Regions from separate parts of the Acidovorax sp. FG42 genome, predicted to be linked through region 2. Evidence: predicted binding sites of a transcription regulator. Region 2 holds the regulator's gene; the other holds the start of a gene.
The links. The regulator LexA, encoded in region 2, represses DNA repair genes until DNA is damaged. The targets are predictions, from matches to a motif close to ACTGTATNNNNATACAGT.
Positions count from the first base shown of each region.

Region 1: recA (recombinase RecA) is a predicted target of LexA. The motif match lies at 2,497-2,514, and genes of this name have one in related genera.

Region 1 is NZ_JBMDJM010000001.1:344,650-352,616, reverse strand. Features, by position in the region: gene argC (N-acetyl-gamma-glutamyl-phosphate reductase) at 1-764, shown strand, start outside; gene recX (recombination regulator RecX) at 818-1,276, opposite strand; gene recA (recombinase RecA) at 1,361-2,437, opposite strand; gene ACODSM_RS01650 (MarR family winged helix-turn-helix transcriptional regulator) at 2,578-3,090, shown strand; gene ACODSM_RS01645 (N-formylglutamate amidohydrolase) at 3,355-4,200, shown strand; gene ACODSM_RS01640 (response regulator) at 4,327-5,001, shown strand; gene ACODSM_RS01635 (sensor histidine kinase) at 5,082-6,533, shown strand; gene ACODSM_RS01630 (MBL fold metallo-hydrolase) at 6,666-7,670, shown strand; gene ACODSM_RS01625 (DUF6882 domain-containing protein) at 7,702-7,967, opposite strand, start outside.
Region 2 is NZ_JBMDJM010000017.1:74,334-82,300, forward strand. Features, by position in the region: gene ACODSM_RS17225 (D-2-hydroxyacid dehydrogenase family protein) at 1-903, opposite strand, end outside; gene lexA (transcriptional repressor LexA) at 1,979-2,653, opposite strand; gene ACODSM_RS17235 (asparaginase) at 2,737-3,696, shown strand; gene ACODSM_RS17240 (hypothetical protein) at 3,717-4,136, shown strand; gene ACODSM_RS17245 (DUF6152 family protein) at 4,178-4,648, shown strand; gene adk (adenylate kinase) at 4,801-5,457, opposite strand; gene kdsB (3-deoxy-manno-octulosonate cytidylyltransferase) at 5,711-6,550, opposite strand; gene ACODSM_RS17260 (Trm112 family protein) at 6,547-6,729, opposite strand; gene lpxK (tetraacyldisaccharide 4'-kinase) at 6,758-7,867, opposite strand; gene ACODSM_RS17270 (ExbD/TolR family protein) at 7,873-7,967, opposite strand, start outside.

The sequences.
Region 1 (7,967 bases), on a different contig from region 2:
TGCACGACGACGCCGCGCGCGACACCGTGGCCATGGTGGACGAGATCGAGCGCAGCTCGGGCCGCAAGGTCAAGGTGATCGATGCCAGCACGGCGCACCGCACGGCCGATGGTTGGGTGTACGGGTTTCCGGAACTCGCGGCAGCGCAGACACAAGCGGTGCGCGACGCCACCCGCGTCTCCAATCCCGGCTGCTACGCCACGGGCGCGATTGCCATGCTGCGCCCGCTGGTCGATGCAGGCCTGATCCCGGCGGACTACCCTTTGAGCCTGCCTTCGGTCTCGGGCTACTCCGGCGGCGGCCGCACCATGATCGAAGCCTACGAAGCGGGCACCGCAGCGCCGTATGAGGCGTATGCACTGGGCCTGTCGCACAAGCACATCCCCGAAATCTTGCGCTACACCGGGCTCACGCGCCGCCCGGTGTTCATCCCTGCAGTGGGCAACTTCCGCCAGGGCATGTTGGTGCAGTTGCCGCTGCACCTGGACTTGCTGCCCGGCGCCCCCAAGGCCAGCGACCTGCACGACGCGCTGGCTGCCCACTACAGCCGCACCAACACGCCCGAGCAATGGGTGAGCGTGCTGCCGCCCACCGACGATTTGAAGCTGGCGGCCGACACGCTGACCGACACCAACAAGCTGGAGTTGCGCGTGTTTGCCAACGAGCAATACCGGCAGGCGGTGGTCATTGCGCGCCTGGACAACCTGGGCAAGGGCGCCAGCGGCGCCGCAGTGCAGAACCTGCAGCTGATGCTGGGCGTGTAACCACACCCCAGCGCTTCAGAAGGGGGCGAAAGCCCTGCTTGTGAGCAGCGCGCTCACCCCTCGTCGGAATCGTCGGCGCCCTGCACGGCGCGCCGCACCACATCGCCTGAGAACCCCCGCGTCAGCAAGAAGCGCATCTGTTTGGCGCGGGTTTGCGGGTCGGTGGCGGGCTCGCCAAACTTGCGGCGCCACACCTCGCGGGCACGCTCCAGTTCGCTGCCCTGCAACTGGGCCACTGCCTGCTGCACGGCCTCGGCGCCCAGCCCTTTGGATTGCAGCTCTTGCCGGATGCGCGATGCACCCATGCGCCTTGCGCGCCGGTTCAGCACCGACTCCACCACCCGCGCCTCGCTGATGAAGTCCCGGGCCTGCAGGTCGTCCAGCACGGCCTCCAGGTCTTCGCCCTCTTGCACATGGGGGCTGAGCTTGCGCTGCAGCTCGGCCCGCGAATGTTCGCGCTGGCTCAGCAGCCGCAGTGCACGGCCTTTGAGCGAGAGCGCAGTGAATCCCATGGCTGACCAAACGCTATATTTTCAATAGCTGCAGGCGCATATGGAATGTGCGCCTGCAGGCCATTTGGCTTCAAAAACCGTCAATCACTCGTCGGCAGCCGCTGCCGGGGCCTGCAGTGCGCCAGGCAACAGCGCAATGCCCAGCCCTTCGCGCACCTTGTTTTCAATTTCACGGGCCAAGTCGGGGTTTTCACGCAAAAACTCGCGGGCGTTGTCGCGGCCTTGGCCGATCTTCTCGCCGTTGTAGGCGTACCAGGCGCCGCTCTTTTCGATGACCTTGGCGTTCACGCCCATGTCGATGATCTCGCCTTCGCGGCTGATGCCTTCGCCAAACAGGATGTCGAACTCGGCCGTCTTGAAGGGCGGGCTTACCTTGTTCTTGACCACCTTGACCTTGGTCTCGTTGCCGATGGCTTCGTCGCCCTTCTTGATGGTGCCGGTGCGACGGATATCGAGGCGCACGGAGGCATAGAACTTGAGCGCGTTACCGCCGGTCGTCGTTTCGGGCGAGCCGAACATCACGCCAATCTTCATGCGGATCTGGTTGATGAAGATGACCATGCAGTTGGTCTTCTTGATCGTGGCGGTCAGCTTGCGCAGCGCCTGGCTCATCAGGCGGGCCTGCAGGCCGGGCAGGGCATCGCCCATCTCGCCTTCGATTTCGGCCTTGGGTGTGAGGGCTGCCACCGAGTCCACGATGATCAGGTCCACGGCGCCCGAGCGCACCAGGCTGTCCACGATTTCCAGGGCTTGTTCTCCGGTGTCGGGCTGGCTGATCAGCAGGTCGGACAGCTGCACGCCCAGCTTCTGGGCGTATTGCACGTCGAGGGCGTGCTCGGCATCGACAAACGCGCAGGTGCCGCCTTGCTTTTGCATCTCGGCCACCACCTGCAGCGTGAGCGTGGTCTTGCCCGACGATTCCGGTCCGTAGATCTCGACCACGCGGCCGCGGGGCAGGCCGCCCACGCCCAGGGCAATGTCCAGGCCCAAGGAGCCGGTGGAGACCACCTGGATGTCCTCGATCACCTCGCCTTCACCCAGGCGCATGATCGTGCCCTTGCCAAATTGCTTCTCGATCTGGGCGAGCGCGGCGGCCAGGGCCTTGGCCTTTTCGGTGTTCACGGGCAATGCGGGGTTGGTGCCTTTGACTGCGACGTCCATGAGAAACTCCTTGAAAAACAACAGGTTGGATGCTTGCATCGCTCTGCGGTTAATCACAGGCTGGATGCTTGAACAGTAGTTTATGCGAGCAATGAAATCCAGATAAAGCGATTTTTAGTCAGTTTACCTGACAATATCGCATGGCCGATTTTTCTCCTGCCGCCGTCTCCGCCCCATCAGCCCCGGGAGCTGATGACCGCTGGCGCCAAACCCACCTGGGCCGCCTGATGGGCAGCGCCCTGCGCCGCTTTGACGCCCGGGTGCTGCAGCTGATGGCGCGCAACGTGGAGGTGCCGCTAGCCTTGTCCAACCTGGCAGCGCGCGACCAGGTGACGGCCGCCCATGTGCACATCACGCGCCACCTACCCTTGCAGGGCGACCGGCTGACCGACCTGGCCAAGCGCGCGGGCATGACCAAGCAGGCCATGGCCAACCTGGTGGACCAGTGCGAGGCCTGGGGGCTGGTCACACGGCAGGCAGACCCGCTGGATGCGCGGGCGCGCCGCGTGTGCTTCACGCCCACCGGCCTGGCGTGGCTGCAAGCGTTCCGGGACGCGGTGGCACAGGCCGAGGCGGAGTTCCGCGCCGAGGTGGGCCAAGACGTGGCCACCGTAGTGGCGATCGGGCTGGAGGCTTATGCAGGAGGGGCCTAGGAGCCTTTGCAAGGATCGAGCAGCAACTGGGCACTGCGGATCGCGATGGGCTGCAAGACGCAAAACGCAGCCATGGCCGTCGCTATTGCGAGGTTTTGCAACGCTGCCGACCGCCCGAGCCCGCAGATGCACACGGTGCGCTGATTCGTGCAGAGGGTCCCTAGCCCTGATCCAGCTGCGGACACCGCACAAGGGAATGCTCCATGGACGGACACCAGCGGATTGCGCACACTGGCCCCTGCCGACTGCGTTACCCTCGAAACCATGTCCTCAGAAGTCACCTATCTGCCCGGCAGCACCCCGCTGGTGCTCGACTCGCCCCACAGCGGCACCCAATACCCCGACGACTTTGGCTCCGCCCTCGACCTGGCCACGCTGCGCCGGGCCGAAGACACGCACGTCGAGAAGATCTACGCCTTTGCCCCCGCGCTCGGCGTGGCCTGGGTCGAGGCCCATTTCCCCCGCATCTACCTGGACGCCAACCGCGACACCACCGAGCTGGACACCAGCCTGCTCGACGGGGACTGGCCCGACCCCATTTCCACCGACTCCAAGGTGCTCAGCAAGGTGCGCCTGGGCAAGGGGCTGATCTGGAAGTTCACCGACCAGGGCGAGCCCATCTACCAGCGCCAGCTCACCGTGGCCGAGGTGCGTGCGCGCATCGACCGCTGCTGGCGCCCGTACCACGCTGCCGTGGCCCAGGCCATTGACGCGGCCCATGCACGCCACGGCTACAGCATCCACCTCAACTGCCACTCCATGCCCGCCGTGGCCGGGCGCTTTGCCACCGAGTTTCCGGGGCTGGAGCATGCCGACTTCGTAGTGGGCGACCGGGACGGCACCACCGCCAGCCCGGCGCTGTCCGCGCTGATCTGCGAGCACCTTCGCGCGTGCGGCTACAGCGTGGAATACAACCACCCCTACAAGGGCGTGGAACTGGTGCGCCGCTACGGCAACCCCGCGCAGCACCGCCACAGCATCCAGGTCGAGATCAACCGCAAGCTCTACATGGACGAGCAGACGCTCGCGCAGGAGCCCGAGGGCATGGCCCGCCTGCAGGCCGACCTGAAAGCCCTGGTACACAAGCTGCTGGCGCACGACCCGCGCTGACAGCCCCAGGCCCGAGCGCTGCGCGCGCCACGGACGCCTTTTTCTCGGCGCAGCGGGGCGCGGCGCCGCCTAAAATCGACGCACAGGCGCGGCGCCAGACCGCTGCCACCCACCAGGAGACACCGCATGCGCATCCTCATTGCCGAAGACGACCAGGTGCTGGCCGATGGCCTGCTGCGCACGCTGCGAGCCTCGGGCGCCGTGGTGGACCATGTCGCCAGCGGCAGCGAGGCCGACGCGGCGCTCATGACCAACAACGAGTTCGACCTGCTCATCCTGGACCTGGGCCTGCCCAAGATGCATGGGCTGGAGGTTCTGAAAAAGCTGCGCGGCCGGGGCTCCGCCCTGCCGGTGCTCATCCTCACCGCTGCCGACAGCGTGGAAGAGCGCGTGAAGGGCCTGGACTTTGGCGCCGACGACTACATGGCCAAGCCCTTCAGCCTGCAAGAGCTGGAAGCCCGCGTGCGCGCCCTCACGCGCCGGGGCATGGGCGGCACCAGCAGCGCCATCAAGCACGGCCCGCTGGTGTACGACCAGGCCGGCCGCGTGGCCACCATCGACGGCAAGATGATCGAACTTTCCGCCCGCGAGCTGGGCCTGCTGGAGGTGCTGCTGCAACGCGCCGGCCGCCTGGTGAGCAAGGAGCAGCTGGTGGAGCGCCTGTGCGAGTGGGGCGAAGAAGTGAGCAACAACGCCATCGAGGTCTACATCCACCGCCTGCGCAAGAAGATCGAGGGCGGGCCCATCCGCATCGCCACCGTGCGCGGCCTGGGCTACTGCCTTGAGAAGATCCCCAGTTAACTATCAAAACGATAGCTGCTCGTGCATATGAATCCAGCGCTATCGGGTGTTTTGGCTTCTAAACTGCCTCGGCGGGCGCTGTGAAGATCTTCCAGCGCGAGCAGCGCTCCCTGTTCGGCGAAATCCTCGACTGGATGCTCACGCCGCTGCTGCTGCTGTGGCCCGTGAGCCTGGCGCTGACGTGGCTGGTGGCGCAGGGCCTGGCCAACAAGCCGTTTGACCGCGCGCTGGAGTACAACGCCCACGCACTCGCCCAACTGGTGAGCGTGGTGGGCGACAAGGCCCAGTTCAACCTGCCCCAGCCCGCCAGCGAGATCCTGCGGGCCGACGACTCCGACATCGTGTACTACCAGGTCATCGGCCCGGGCGGCGAGTTCCTCTCGGGCGAGCGCGAGCTGCCCGAGCCCCCGAGCGACGAAGTGCCCCTGTCCGGCGAGGTGCGGCTGCGCGATGCCGAGATGCGCGGCATCGACATCCGCGTGGCCTACATCTGGGTGCGCCTGCCGCTCAAAGACACACCGGTGGCGCTGGTCCAGGTGGCCGAGACGCGCGAAAAACGCAGCGTGCTGGCCACCGAAATCATCAAGGGCGTGATGCTGCCGCAGTTCGTCATCCTGCCGCTGGCGGTGCTGCTGGTCTGGCTGGCGCTGGCGCGGGGCATCCAGCCGCTCAACCAGCTGGAGCAGCGCATCCGCGCGCGCAACCCCGACGACCTCTCGCCGCTGGACGACCGCACCGTGCCGCTCGAAGTGGCGCCACTGGTGTCGTCCGTCAACGACCTGCTCACCCGCCTGAACGATTCGCTGGCCACGCAAAAGCGCTTTCTGGCCGATGCCGCGCACCAGCTCAAGACCCCGCTGGCGGGCCTGCGCATGCAGGCCGACCTGGCCCAGCGCGAAGGCACCAGCACCGAAGAACTCAAGCGCTCGCTGCAGCAGATCGGGCGCTCCAGCATCCGCGCCACGCACACCGTCAACCAGCTGCTGGCCCTGGCGCGGGCCGAAGGCAGCGGTGTGGGCATTGCCCGCCAGCCCTGCGACCTGGCACGCCTGGTGATCGAGGTGGTGCGCGACTCGGTGCCCCGCGCGCTCGACAAGCACATCGACCTGGGCTACGACGGCGCCGAGCCGGGATCGCCGGGCGTGCTGATCGACGGCAACCCCACGCTGCTCAAGGAGCTGGTGCGCAACCTGGTGGACAACGCCATCAACTACACCCCCTCCACGCCCGACAAGCCCGGCGTGGTCACCGCCCGCGTGCTGGCCGACACCTTCGGCCATGTGCTGCTGCTGCAGGTCGAGGACTCCGGCCCCGGCGTGCCCGAGGCCGAGCGCGAGCTGGTGTTCCAGCCGTTCTACCGCGCCCTGGGCAGCGAGGCCGACGGCTCCGGCCTGGGCCTGCCCATCGTGCTGGAGATCGCCAGCAAGCACGATGCCGAGGTCACGCTCGAAGACGCGCGTCCTGGCCAGACCCCGCCCGGTGCACGCTTCAGCGTGCGGTTTGCGGCGCGGGACGTGGTGGCGGGCAGCTGACCCTGTGGCAGAAGACAAGGCCACCACGCCGCAGGGTTGATGCGCCGGCAGCCCGCCACAGCACCGGGCATCCGGCATCATGCGGCCTCGTCGCTTGGCCCGATCTTTTTGCACGGACGCAGCCCCCCCACCATGACCTCACCGCCCCGCCGCTTTGCCAACACGCACCCTGCCGTGGTGATCGGCAACTTCCCCTGGTACGAAATGGTCTGGCGCTCGCTGCGCGGCGATTTCAAGCCGCGCAACGAACCGGCGGGTGGCTACGAGGCCTTTGCCCGGCAATGGACGCAGCCGGTGGACCCTGCGCGCCTGGCGCAGCGCCAGCAGGCACCCGTGATCACCTGGCTGGGCCATGTCTCCATGCTGCTGCAGGTGGCGGGGCTCAACGTGCTGATTGACCCCACGCTGTGCGATTTTGCGGGCCCCCTGGGCCGCTTTGGCGCCCCGCGCCGTGTGCCCGCGCCCCTGGCGCCCGAGGACCTGCCGCACATCGACGTGGTCCTGATCTCGCACAACCACTACGACCACCTGTGCTACGGCACCTTGCGCCGCCTGCGCGACGCGGGCCAGTCGCCCCGCTTTGTGGTGCCGCTGGGGCTTGCCGACTGGTTCACGCAGCGGGGCATGGGCCCCGTCACCGCGCTGAACTGGTGGGAGCACGCCGACATCGCCCCCGGCGTGCGCGTGGTGTTCACGCCGTCGCAGCACTGGAGCCGCCGCACCCCGTGGGATACGAATGCCTCGCTGTGGGGTGGGTACCTGCTGGAATGGGCGCGCCCGCAGGCGGCGGCGCCCTGGCGTTTTCTGTTCCCGGGCGACACGGGCTACAGCGACAACTTCAAGGCCATCCGCCAGCGCCTGGGGCCGGTGGATTTTCTGGCCCTGCCCATCGGTGCCTACCTGCCCCGCGACTTCATGAAGCCCATGCACGTGAACCCGGAAGACGCCGTGCAGCTGATGCTGGATGTGGAGGCCAGGCAAGCCATGGGCGTGCACTGGGGCACGTTCATGCTGACGCAGGAGGCCTTCGACCACCCGCCGCGCGACCTGGCCACCGCACTGGCGCAGCGGGGCCTGCCGCTGGACCGCGTCTGGCTCCTGCGGCAGGGCGAGACGCGCGCCATCCCGTTGCCATAACGCTGCACCCGGGTGGGCACAGCAACCGTGCTCACGCCACGCGCTGCACCGACATCAGGGCCATGTACAAAAAGCCCCGCTCCATCGGCACGCGGTACACCCCCTGGGCGCCCAGCACCTGCGCGGCCACGCCCGACAGCTCCCAGCCATCGATGGCATCGCCCTTCCACAGCGGCACCGTGAGGTGCAGAAAGCCCTGGGCCTCGCCAAACTCCCGCACGGCCGCGATGCGCGACACCACCGGGGCTTCGTTGTGGAAATTGGCCCAGGCCCACAACCAGGTGCCACTGACCTCCG
Region 2 (7,967 bases):
GTCCTGCTCCACGTACCCGATATGTGGCGTGCAGATGCAGTTTTCGAGACGGAGCAGGGCATGGCCTTGCAGGATGGGTTCGCTCTCGAACACATCCACCGCTGCCAGGCCTGGACGACCCCGGTTGAGGGCCGCGATCAGTGCGTCCGGCTCGATCAGTTCTGCACGTGATGTATTGACCAGCAGCGAAGTGGGCTTCATGCACGAGAGATCTTCGAGCGAGATGATGCCGCGCGTCTCGTCGTTCAGGCGCAGGTGCAAAGAGATCACGTCGCATTGCGAGAAGAACTCTTCCCGCGTGGCCGCAGCCTGATAACCGTCTGTCAGCGCCTGCGCGCGCGATGCTTCACGGCCCCAGACGCGCACGTTCATGCCAAACGCGCGTCCGTACCCAGCCACCAATTGACCAATGCGGCCATAGCCCCAGATACCCAGGGTCTTCCCCCTCAGCACGTTGCCAATCCCGAAGTTGGCAGGCATCGAGGCGGTCTTGAGACCAGACTGCTGCCAGGCGCCATGCTTGAGGTTGGAGATGTACTGGGGCAGTCGGCGCATGGAGGCCATCACCAGGGCCCAGGTCAGCTCAGCCGGTGCCACAGGGGACCCCACCCCCTCTGCCACGGCAATGCCGCGCTCGGTACATGCCGCCACATCAATGTGGCTGCCAATCTTGCCGGTTTGTGCAATGAGCTTGAGCCGAGGGAGCTTCTCGACCAATTGGCGCGTGATCTGGGTCCGTTCACGGATCAGCACGATAATGTCTGCATCTTTGAGCCGCACCGAAAGCTGCCCCAGCCCCTTGACTGTGTTGGTGTAGACCTTGGCGGTGTATGCGTCGAGCCGCGATGCGCAATGCAGCTTGCGCACTGCATCCTGGTAATCGTCGAGGATCACAATGTTCATCCCGACATTGTGCCTTGGCGGGCGCAGGGAAGAGCCACCTGAGCCCTGTGGGCAAGCCAAAGTCTCCAATTTTTGGTGACGGAGTGCTGCGCAGATACCGGAAATAGCCGCATCACTTCGCACGACCGCACGATTGGCGCAGGCTGGCGTCAGTGTTTGGTGTCGATCAAGATCTGGTAAGGCTCTGCACCAGCCTTGGGGCTGTGGGGACGGTCCTAACACCCCTCATCGGCGGTAGCTCCGTAGTCTGAAGACGAGGCCGCCACAGTGGTCGGTACGCAGGAGCGTTTGCCACCTTAGGCGCCCGCAATGTCCAGTAAATCAGGCCCTGAGAGCCTCGGATGCCGCCAAACGGTCCAGCTCTGCGCAGACGTCTGCCATGCGGCCTGCAATCACCAGGCGTCCGGTACTTGCGGCATCAGAAGTCCGGCGCAGCACTTTGGTTGTTCGTGGGCTGCAGGATGTCGTCCCCACCGCTGATAGGAAAGCTTGCCGTTTGCTGCCTGCGATGTGCGTTGGCAGAAAGGAGCGGTGTGTGTCGGGCGAACGGGCTGGACTTTCTGGCGTTCGTGCAGGTGGTTTGGCCGTAAAAGGCCAGTTCCCGCGAGGAGCGCGTGGTCCCTGGTGCTGTTCAGCACGATGAAGTGCGGCAACGTCTGCAGCCCGTCTTTGCGAAATAAAGGGCGATGCATTCCCAAATTCAGTGGGCTCTCTCGTCACTGCTTGCGCTAGCAGGACCGTCCTACCTGCGGGCGTTTGCTCCGCACTCGCAAACAGCCTTTTGAGGCGGCGAACAGGGCTCTGCAGGGCAGAAAGGGTGAACAAAGCAATTCCCATGTGAAAACTCCGAAAGTCGGGGGTTGAACATAGGCAGGATTGCAAAGTGGCTGAGTACCAGAACACCCAAAAGCAGCGCGAGACCATCCCCTGCGGTGCAGGCAGCTGCCCCGCCGATTCATCACACATAGCTTGGGAGTTGTTGGCACTCAACGGGACCCGCATCGCAGGGCTGGTGTACTGATCAGAATCTGTCCACCAAACGCCCGCCACCCACGGTGCGGCCCCTGAGCGCGTGCTACATCAGCATGGTGTTGCGGATAAGGCCCACTGCCAGGCCTTCGATCTCGAAGGGCTCACCCGGCTGCACCACGATCACGGGATAGTCTGGGTTTTCGGGCAACAATTCAATGGCGTTGGCGGTGCGGCGAAGGCGCTTGACAGTGACGTCGTCACCCAGGCGGGCGACGATGATCTGGCCGTTGCGGGCTTCGCGAGTGGACTGAACGGCCAGCAAATCGCCATCCATGATGCCCGCGTCACGCATGGACATGCCCCGCACCTTGAGCAGGTAATCGGGCTTGTGCTGGAAGAGCCTGTTTTCTACGCTGTAGGTCTGGTCTACATGTTCCTGCGCGAGAATGGGCGACCCCGCAGCCACCCGTCCCACCAAAGGCAAGACCAGTTGCGACAGGCCCGGGATGGGCAGGCTGAACTGGCTGCCGCGCGCGGCGTTGATGGAGCGCACCGTGTCGCTGCGCAGGCGGATGCCCCGCGAGGTGCCACTGACCAGCTCAATCACCCCTTTACGGGCCAGTGCCTGAAGGTGTTCTTCGGCCGCGTTGGCTGACTTGAAACCCAGCTCGGCCGCGATTTCTGCGCGGGTGGGAGGCGCGCCGGTGCGTGCGATAGCGGTCTGGATGAGATCCAGAATCTGCTGCTGGCGGGCGGTGAGTTTGGGGTTGTCGAGCATGGTGGTTTCCGGTGCGGGCGGTTACAGTGATGAATAACTGTTTTTTAATCCAGTAACTGTATTTTTCACCAGTTTTTCGGAGTATGCAAGTGAGTGGGCAAAAAATTGTGGTTTTGGGCACCGGTGGCACGATTGCGGGCACCTCGGCCCAAGCGGGGGACAACATTGGCTACACCGCCGCGCAGGTGGGCGTGGAACAACTGCTGACGGCCGTGCCCGGTCTGCAGGCTCTGGCAGGTGGCGCCTTGGTTGCAGAGCAAGTTGCGCAGATCGACAGCAAGGACATGGATGGTGAGGTGTGGCGCACGCTGGCATCGCGTTGCGCCCACCATTTGAATGACTCGGAGGTGAGGGGGGTGGTCATCACCCACGGTACGGACACCCTGGAAGAAACGGCGTGGTTCTTGCACGAAGTGCTGGATGCCGCCAAGCCCGTGGTTCTGACCTGCGCGATGCGGCCTGCCACAGCCTTGACCCCCGATGGCCCCCAGAACCTGCTGGACGCGGTGGCAACGGCATTGGCACCCGGTGCAACGGGTGTGCTGGCCGTTGCGGCGGGTGAAGTGCATGGCGCACGGCATGTGCAAAAAGTGCATCCCTACCGCGTCAATGCCTTCAGCTCGGGGGATGCTGGACCTCTGGGGTGGGTGGAAGAAAGTGTGGTCCGTTGGGCATGCAATGGCCCAGTAGTGCCGGTAAATAATGCCGTTGGTGCTATGAATAATATAGTGAGCGCTGCGACTTGGCCGTGGGTGGAAATCGTCATGAACCATGCGGGGGCATCGGGCAGGGCGGTGGATGCGCTGGTGCGAGAGGGCGTGCAGGGCCTGGTGGTGGCCTGCACCGGCAATGGCACGATCCACCACGATTTGGAGGCCGCTTTGGTGCGCGCGCAGAACGCCGGAGTGCGGGTGGTGCGCTCCACCCGCTGCGCGGAGGGGCAGGTGCTGCCCAAGCCGGGTGATGTGCTTCCCGCCTCGCAGGGCCTGTCGCCGGTGAAGGCGCGGGTTGCCCTGATGCTGGATTTGCTGCGGATGCATTGATCTAAAAAGGGCCGGCAGCCGTGTTCACCGCACTCAAGACACACGCCTGGGCGTACCCCGCGCTGGAGGTCGTCCACATCATCGGTATTGCGTTGCTGCTGGGCAATCTGCTGCTGCTGGAGGTGCGGGTCTTCGGACGTGGTGCGGCATTGCCGGTGAAAGACCTCGCGCGGCTCGGTCTCGCAGTGGCGCTGTGCGGCTTCGGATTGGCCGCAGCGTCGGGGCTGCTGATGTTTGCCACCCAGTCTGCGGAGCTGCTCAGCAACCGCGCCTTCACCTTGAAGATGCTGTTGTTAATGCTTGCGGGCTGTAACGCGGCGTGGTTTCATGCACGCGGTTCGCTTGCAAGCCTGGATGGGTTGGCACGCTTGCAGATGCTGGTGTCCACCGTGATCTGGCTGTCGGTGGTGGCCTGTGGCCGCTGGATTGCGTACCTTTGATATGACCCCTTGAACCGGGTTTTATTCCTACGGGAGTCTTTATGGGCTTGCAACGTCGTCATGTGCTGATCGCCGCGAGTGCCTTGCCTTTGGGGGCACACGCGCACCACGGCTGGAGCAGTTTTGATGCGGACCGACCGCTGTATCTGGAGGGCACAGCGCGCAAGGTGCGGTGGCAAAACCCGCATGCAGAGCTGGAGCTCGAATTGCCCGCTGCGCTCCGGTTGCCTCCAGATCTTGCCCAGCGGCCTGTGCCTGCACAGACCGCGCCGGTGGACGGACGCGCACTACTGGCCAAAACCGTGCTGCCCACCCGCAAGGACCGGGTCTGGGAGGTTGAGCTGGCTCCGTTGACCCGCATGCAGGCCTGGCTGGTGCCAGAGATCAAGCCGGGTACGGCCGTGTCGGTGGTGGGCTTTGGCCTGCGAGATGAAAAGGGTGAGGCAGTGCTGCGCGCCGAATACCTGTTTGTGGACGGCAAGGCCTACGGGTTACGGTCCAGCCCCGCCTGAGCCCAGGCACGTGCCCGCAGCGGGCGGTTGTCGCGGCCACCGCGCGGCAGGGCGGCCCATGAAAAAAGCGACGCCCTGGTGCGGTGCGTCGCTTTCAGGAGGCTTGACTGCCCAACGTGCGTCAGGCGGATCTTGGCCCTTGGTTCATTGCATCAGCTGGCCAGCGCCTGCAGCGCGCGCGCAGTGATCTCGTCCACGCTGCCCGTACCGCTGATGGCGCGGTACTTGGGCGCTGCGGCGGGTTCGGCCTTGGCCCAGTTGCTGTAGTAGTCCACCAGGGGGCGCGTCTGGTCGCTGTAGACCTGCAGGCGCTTCTTGACGGTTTCTTCCTTGTCGTCTTCGCGCTGGATCAGTTCTTCACCGGTCACGTCATCCTTGCCTTCGACCTTGGGTGGGTTGAACTTGACGTGGTAGGTCCGGCCGCTGGCCGGGTGCGAGCGGCGGCCGCTCATACGTTCGATGATGGCGTCAAAGGGCACATCGATTTCGAGCACGTAGTCGAGCTTGACGCCGGCGGCCTTCATGGCGTCGGCCTGGGGAATGGTGCGGGGGAAGCCGTCAAACAGGAAGCCGTTGGCGCAGTCTGGCTGCGTTATGCGCTCCTTGACGAGACCGATGATGATGTCGTCGCTGACCAGGGCGCCCGAGTCCATCACGGCCTTGGCCTGCAGGCCCAAGGGGGTGCCAGCCTTGACGGCGGCACGCAGCATGTCGCCGGTGGAGATCTGGGGGATGCCGTACTTCTGGCAGATGAATGTGGCTTGCGTGCCCTTTCCGGCGCCAGGCGCGCCCAACAGAATCAGTCTCATGGATGTCCTCGAAGGTTAGAAATCGGGTGGCGCCGCTGGCGGGGACGTTCGAAGGGCGCCTGTAGCCGTTCTGTGCGCCCGGGATGCGGTGCTCTCGTTACAGTTGAGGATAGCATGTGACCACCTTGCGCGGACTTACATGGGTGACCGTTTCTAGGTCGGTGCCTCCATGGGAGCGCTGCAAGGGTCATCTGTGCGACCCCGGATGCATCCAACATGCACGCCAACGCGGATCGTTGGCGGCTGAAAACTGTCAGCGAAACAGCGCGCGGACCCGCTCCAGGTCCTCCGGTGTGTCCACGCCAGGGCCCGGCGCCGCGTCTGCCAGGTGAACGGCGATGCGGTGGCCGTGCCACAGTGCACGGAGCTGTTCCAGCGCCTCGATGGCCTCGGTCGGCGCAGGCGCCAATTGTGGAAACTCCCGCAGAAACCCCGCGCGATAGCTGTAGATCCCAACGTGGCGTAGCGGTGCAAAGCCTTGCAGTGCCTTCACGCCGGGCTGGGCGGCCTGTGCTGCACCCTGCCACCAGGCCGTGCCAGTATGGTCGCGCCCAAAAGGGATGGGCGCGCGGCTGAAGTAATGGGCCAGGCCCCGCGCGTCCAGCACCACCTTCACCACGTTGGGGTTGGTGTAGTCGGCCAGGGACGCGATGGCATGGGCGGCGGTGCCCATGCTGGCTCCAGGGCGCTGGCCGTATTGACCATCTCGATCTTGCAGCAGGGCGGCCACTGCATTGATGAGCGCGGGGTCTATCAGGGGCTCGTCGCCCTGCACGTTGACAACGATATCGTCACCCTGCAGCCCCAGTTGTGTGCAGGCCTCGGCCAGCCGGTCACTGCCGCTGGCGTGGTCGGCGCGGGTCATGACGGCATCCACACCATGGACTGCGCAGGCTTGCAGGATGCGGGCGTCGTCTGCAGCCACCACCACGCGGACTGCGGCGCTCTGCGCAGCGCGCTGGGCTACGCGCACCACCATGGGCAGGCCCGCAATGTCGGCCAGGGGCTTGTCGGGCAAGCGGCTCGACGCCATGCGTGCCGGTATCAGCACGGTGAAGGGGCTGTGGGCTGCGGGGGGCACGGGGGCGCTCACTGCTCCAGTTCCTCGTCGGTCAGGGTGCGGGCTTCGTTCTCCAGCAGCACCGGGATTCCGTCGCGCACCGGGTAGGCCAGCCGCGCGCTGCGCGAGACGAGTTCCTGAGCCTCGCGGTCATACGTCAAAGGGCCTTTGGTGACGGGGCAGACCAGCAGTTCAAGCAGTTTTGGGTCCATGGGGGAGAGGCTTTCCGGGTGGGTTCGTTCAGGCAGGGGCAGATGATAGCGGCGGCTTCTTGCCTCCTGGGCTGGGATTGATCTGGTTCAGCCAGTCATCCAGGGCAACAAAAAAGCGCGGGTCCAGCTGCGTGGCCAGCGGCACAGCCAGAGCGTCCGGATGGCGCGCCCAGAGCTTCACCGCGTCCTTTTCTGTGCAAACTAGCCGTAAGCGCTGGTCGGATATGCGCTGCCAGCTATAAAAATCATAGTGATCGGGTAAGGCCTCGGTGTGCTCCAGCGTCAGGCGCTGGGTGCGCAACATGGCAAAGAACTCGGCGGGTCGGGCCACAGCGGCCACCGCATGCAGGGGCTGCCCTTGCAGTTGTGCCAGTGGCACGTGGTGGCCGTCCGATTGCACGGCATAGGGCGCCAGGCTGCGTTGGAGGGCAAATGCCAGCGCTGTGGTGCCGCGCGGCGGTGCGCTGCCTGCATGCAGCACCATGTCCACGGGGCGGGGCCAGGGCTCCCGCAGCGGGCCTGCGGGCAGCAGAAAGCCGTTGCCGATGCCTCGGTCGTTGAAAATGCAGATTTCCAGGTCACGCCGCAGTGCCAGGTGCTGCAAGCCGTCGTCGCAGACGATCACGTCGGTGTAGGGGTGGGCCGCTAGTAGCGCACGTGCGGCGGTGATGCGCCGTGGGGCCACATACACGGGCACTACGCTGGCACCTGCCACGCTGCGGGCAATCAAGGCCGGCTCGTCGCCCACCTCGCTGGCGGGGCTGTCGGGTTGCACGGCACGGCAGTCTTGTGTACTGCGACCGTAACCGCGCGAGATCACGCCCGGGCGCAGACCACGCGCCTGCAAGTGTTTGACGAGTGCGATGACCACCGGGGTCTTGCCGGCGCCTCCAGCAATCACGTTGCCCACCACGATGACAGGGCGGCCCGGGTGTTCGGAGCGAAGCCAGCTCCTGCGGTACAGCCAGCGGCGCAGGGCTACCAAGGCGCCATACATCAGGGAGACGGGCCATAACGCCCATGCCGCTGGACCCCGGGATTGCCAGATGTTTAGCAGCCGTTGTTCGGCCGTGGCAGAGGAGGGAGAGGAGGCCTGCGGGGCCGAAGCCCGGGGCGGCTGCGGCCCGGAAGCGGCCATGCCCGTCAGCGGCTGGCCGCGCGGCCCGACGCGGACGACTGCGTGGCAAACGTGATCTGCGTGAGGCCCACGCGGCGCGCGGCTTCCATCACAGTGACCA